2 regions of the Brotocaccenecus cirricatena genome follow, and region 2 is predicted to be linked to the other one. Evidence: predicted binding sites of a transcription regulator. Region 2 holds the regulator's gene; the other holds the start of a gene.

Region 1 (2,394 bases), on a different contig from region 2:
CTCCCGGCCGGAGATCACCCGGGAATAGTTTTCGATGCCGGTACAGTAGCCCAGCTCCCGCATCATCTCCAGGTCATACCGGGTGCGCTGGTCAATGCGCTGGGCCTCGATGAGCTTGCCATGATCCTCAAACCACTTTTTCCGCTCCGCCAGCTCCTTTTCGATCTCCTCCGCCGCCCGCTCCATCTTGTCCTTGGTGGTGACGTAGTGGCTGGCGGGATAGATGGCCACATGCTGGAGCACCCGCTGGGCCTGACCGGTGACGGGGTTGATCTGGGAAATGCGGTCGATCTCGTCGCCGAAGAACTCCACCCGGATGGCGTAGCCGTTGGCATATACCGGATAGATCTCCACCGTGTCCCCCCGAACCCGGAACATATTCCGGTCAAAGGCGATGTCGTTGCGCTCATAGCGGATTTCCACCAGCTTGCGCAGCAGCTGGTCCCGGGGGTACTCCTTCCCCTGGCGCAGGGAGATCACCATGTTGGCATAGTCGATGGGGTCCCCCAGCCCGTAGATGCAGGACACCGACGACACCACGATGACGTCCCGCCGCTCAAACAGGGCGGCGGTAGCGCTGTGGCGCAGGCGCTCGATCTCGTCGTTGATGGCGGCGTCCTTTTCGATGAAAGTGTCCGTGTGGGGGATGTACGCCTCCGGCTGATAGTAGTCATAGTAGGACACGAAGTATTCCACGGCGTTTTCCGGGAAGAAGGCCCGGAACTCCTCGCACAGCTGGGCCGCCAGGGTCTTGTTGTGGGCCAGCACCAGGGTGGGCCGCTGGACCCGCTCGATGACCTTGGCCATGGTATAGGTCTTGCCGCTGCCGGTGACGCCCAGCAGCACCTGGTCCCGCAAGCCGTTTTCGATGCCGCTGGCCAGGGTGTCGATGGCCTGGGGCTGATCCCCGCTGGGGGTGTATTCCGATACCACCTTGAATTTTCCCATAAGCGCCTCCCGGATGCAGTATTCTGTCGTAGTACTCTATTGTAGCACCATTATTTTTATCTGTAAACAGATTTTTTCAAACAAATGTTCTGGATCTGGCCCAGGGCGGCAGGCATGTGTTGATAAGAGCAGCAGGGACGCGGCAGAATGGCCGCGTCCCCGCTATGCTGTTTCTCTATTCCGGCCGGTCACGCGGGCGATTGGGTGAAATTAGGTATCGCCGTACCCGGAAGTCCTTCTAAAAGTTGATAAAACGTTATAAATCCTGATATATCAATGGTTCCAAAGATTTGAAAAATTACAAAAATCTATATAACTCGATATAGATTTTTACGCGTTTGGTACAGAAATGGTACAGTAAATTTGCGTGGTTTTTGAGGAAAAATGAGCCCGCTGCAACGGGGTGAAAAAGGCCGGAGGACGTGCGTCCTCCGGCCTTCTTGTCTGGGCTGTGATGTCAGGCGAAACCGGTGAGTTTGGAGTATCAGACCATTTTCGTGAGGTCACGAAAATGATCGTACCGGGAAGCGGCTCGACCGGGAAATCAGGGACTATATGCAGGATTCCCGATTCCAGCGATTTGAAATCTCCCATCCGATGCACTGGCCAAAAAAGCGCCCTTTGCACTTTACGGAAACGAGAACGGCCACGCCGAACCGCACCAAGTTACTCGGAACCGCGCACGCCATGCACGGTTTACAGAAGCGCAGAAGGGTGAAATTCGTTTGCGTGGGAGGAAAAAACTTTGCGGTTTGGGAAGGGATTGAATCTGCACGAGATTTTCAGGGCCTTTCTTTCCTGCGCCAACCCCCATATTCCAACAGAAGGGCTTTCCGAAACGGACGCCCTTCTGCTTATTTCTTCTCATCTATAATCCCATACAACTTCATCAGCTCGATGCGCTCTTTTGCCAGCTTGATGGAGCCGGACGCGCTGTTGTCCGCGCCGGACTGCTTTTCTCCGGCGTAGTGGGCGATGCGCTGCACCCACGCCACGGGCAGCAGGTACGGGCGCTTTTTGAGGTACGGGTAGCGCCGCTCCAGATACGCCCGCTTGGGGAACACCGTGCGCAGGACACTGCTTTTCTCGCCGGTGCGGCTGGCCTTGACGGCGTTCAGCGTCACGGTGGACGAGTGCAGGCGGGTGTAGCTGTTGGAGCCGTACACGCCGCCGCAGAGGGCATCGTGCAGCAGCGGCTCCACGTCTACATCGCCGTCCCACAGCCCGGGCAGGTCAAAGTCGATGTCCAGATACGTCCGGGCGATCCGGAAGGCCGCGGCGGCGAAGGTCGCCGCGTGGACGCTGGCGCACTGGTCATGCAGGCGCTGCCAGTCGATCTGATCGTGGTACGCCTGCGCCCAGAGGCCGATGTCGCAGAACTGCCGCAGGCCGATGCCGCTGTACACAAAGTGCTTGTAGGCGTGCAGAATCAGGTACAGCAGGTGC
Region 2 (2,394 bases):
TCCTCAAGGGCTTCCTGGCGTAAAATACGCAGCAAAAACCCGCGTATCCACTGCGGATACGCGGGTTTTGGTTTGGTGCCCCGTCGGGGATTCGAACCCCGGACACCCTGCTTAAAAGGCAGGTGCTCTACCGACTGAGCTAACGGAGCGTGGCACATATGAAAAAAGGATGGGGCCATCCGGAAAGGCGTGGCAGGGATGGCTGGACTCGAACCAGCGGATGAGGGAGTCAAAGTCCCTTGCCTTACCACTTGGCTACACCCCTGTGTGGAAAAAGAATCAGGGATTGGGATCGCTCCCAATCCCTGATATTCAGTGGGGTGGGTAAAGGGACTCGAACCCTCGACACCCGGAACCACAATCCGGTGCTCTAACCAACTGAGCTACACCCACCATATAGAACCGCAAGGAACGCCGGACGACATGCTCCAGTAAAGAAGTGGCGCGCCAGAAGGGACTCGAACCCCTGGCCTACTGCTTAGAAGGCAGTTGCTCTATCCAACTGAGCTACTGGCGCATAAAAAAGTGGAGCGGGTGACGGGAATCGAACCCGCATCCCCAGCTTGGAAGGCTGGTGCCCTGGCCATTGTGCTACACCCGCATGCGCCCTCCGCGAAATCGTCAGCTTTGTCATATTACCATATACTGCTTGGTTCTGTCAAGAGAAAAATTGAAATTTTCCGCCCTCAGAAAATCCCAGGAAAAATCCTCGAACATCTGTTGCAAACCCGGATTTTCTGTGATATAATCGAAAAAAGTACCCGGTAAAGGAGCGGACATCATGGCCCAGCTGACCAAAATGCAGCAGAAAATCTATGACTACATCGTCCAGGCCATCCAGGACCAGGGGTATCCCCCCTCGGTGCGGGAGATCGGCGAGGCCGTGGGGCTGAAGTCCCCCTCCACGGTGCACTTTCACCTGAAGCACCTGGAGGAGCTGGGCGTCATCGGCAAGCAGGCCGGAAAGGGCCGTGCCCTGACCCTGACGGAGGCGCCCCAGGAGAACCAGGTGCCCATTGTGGGCAATGTGGCCGCCGGGTCCCCCATTCTGGCCCAGGAGTGCATCGAGGATTACCTGACCTTCGACACCGGCGGCCGGGACGGGGAGTATTTCGCCCTGCGGGTCCGGGGCGAATCTATGCTGAATGCCGGCATCCTGCCGGACGACCTGGTGGTGGTGCACCAGCAGCCCGCCGCCAACAACGGCGAGATCGTGGTGGCCCTGCTGGGGGACGAGGCCACGGTGAAGCGCCTGAAGCGGCAGGGGAGAGAAGTCTGGCTTCTGCCGGAAAACCCGGCCTATCAGCCCATCGACGGGCGGGAGGCCCGGATTCTGGGCAAGGTGGCCGCCGTCATCCGCCGGTATTGACACGCCGGGCCCAAGCCGCTATAATAATAGCCAATCGAACAGCGCGACGATCGGAAAGAGTATGCCGCGCAGCTCCGGCAAGAGAGGGACGGCCACCGGCTGCAAGCCGTCCTGCGGAGTGCGGCAGAAGGTGCGTCCGGGAGCGCGCGGGATGTGGAAGCCCGCCGCATGGCCTGCGTCAAAGGCCCTCAAGCGACAAACGAGAGTGGAACCGCGAGACATCGCCTCTCATGCCCCTGGGCATGGGAGGCTTTTTGTTTGCCATCGAAAACTGACGATTGAAGGAGAACACACCATGTATCTGTATAATTCCGCCACCCATCGGAAAGAGGAGTTCAAGACCCACACCCCCGGCCATGTGGAGATGTACACCTGCGGCCCCACGGTGTATCACTTTGCCCACATCGGCAACCTCCGCAGCTATATCATGGAGGATGTGCTGGAGAAATACCTGCGCTACGCCGGATACAGCGTCAACCGGGTCATGAACATCACCGACGTGGGCCACCTGACCTCCGACGCCGACCAGGGCGAGGACAAGATGCTCAAGGGCGCCCGGCGGGAGCACAAAACCGTCATGGAGATCGCTCAGTATTACACCGACGCCTTTTTCGAGGACTGCCGCAAGCTGAACATCAAGCGCCCCGACGTGGTCCAGCCCGCCACCGGCCTGATTGACGACTATATCAGGATCATCACCCGCCTGCTGGACACCGGCTATGCCTATGTGGCCGGGGGCAACGTGTATTTCGACACCAGCAAGCTGGAGCGGTACTATATCTTCAACGACCACAACGAGGAGGACCTGGCCGTGGGCGTCCGGGAGGGCGTGGAGGAGGACACCAACAAGCGCAACCGCAACGACTTCGTCCTCTGGTTCACCAAGTCCAAGTTCGAGGACCAGGCCCTGAAATGGGACTCCCCCTGGGGCGTGGGCTATCCCGGCTGGCACATTGAGTGCTCCGGCATCTCCATGAAGTACAACGGCGAGTATCTGGACCTGCACTGCGGCGGCATCGACAACG

Evidence for each region. The regulator LexA, encoded in region 2, represses DNA repair genes until DNA is damaged. The targets are predictions, from matches to a motif close to CNAACANNTGTTNG.
Region 1: the regulator LexA is predicted to act here: its motif matches at 1,026-1,039, upstream of uvrB (excinuclease ABC subunit UvrB).

What each region holds. Positions count from the first base shown of each region.
Region 1 covers NZ_JAJEPW010000027.1:2,359-4,752, forward strand. The annotation lists gene uvrB (excinuclease ABC subunit UvrB) at 1-948, opposite strand, end outside; gene LKD37_RS09825 (nucleotidyltransferase family protein) at 1,803-2,394, opposite strand, start outside.
Region 2 covers NZ_JAJEPW010000066.1:6,998-9,391, reverse strand. The annotation lists gene LKD37_RS14735 (SufB/SufD family protein) at 1-23, shown strand, start outside; tRNA gene LKD37_RS14730 (tRNA-Lys) at 74-149, opposite strand; tRNA gene LKD37_RS14725 (tRNA-Gln) at 191-265, opposite strand; tRNA gene LKD37_RS14720 (tRNA-His) at 317-393, opposite strand; tRNA gene LKD37_RS14715 (tRNA-Arg) at 441-517, opposite strand; tRNA gene LKD37_RS14710 (tRNA-Gly) at 527-601, opposite strand; gene lexA (transcriptional repressor LexA) at 782-1,369, shown strand; gene cysS (cysteine--tRNA ligase) at 1,665-2,394, shown strand, end outside.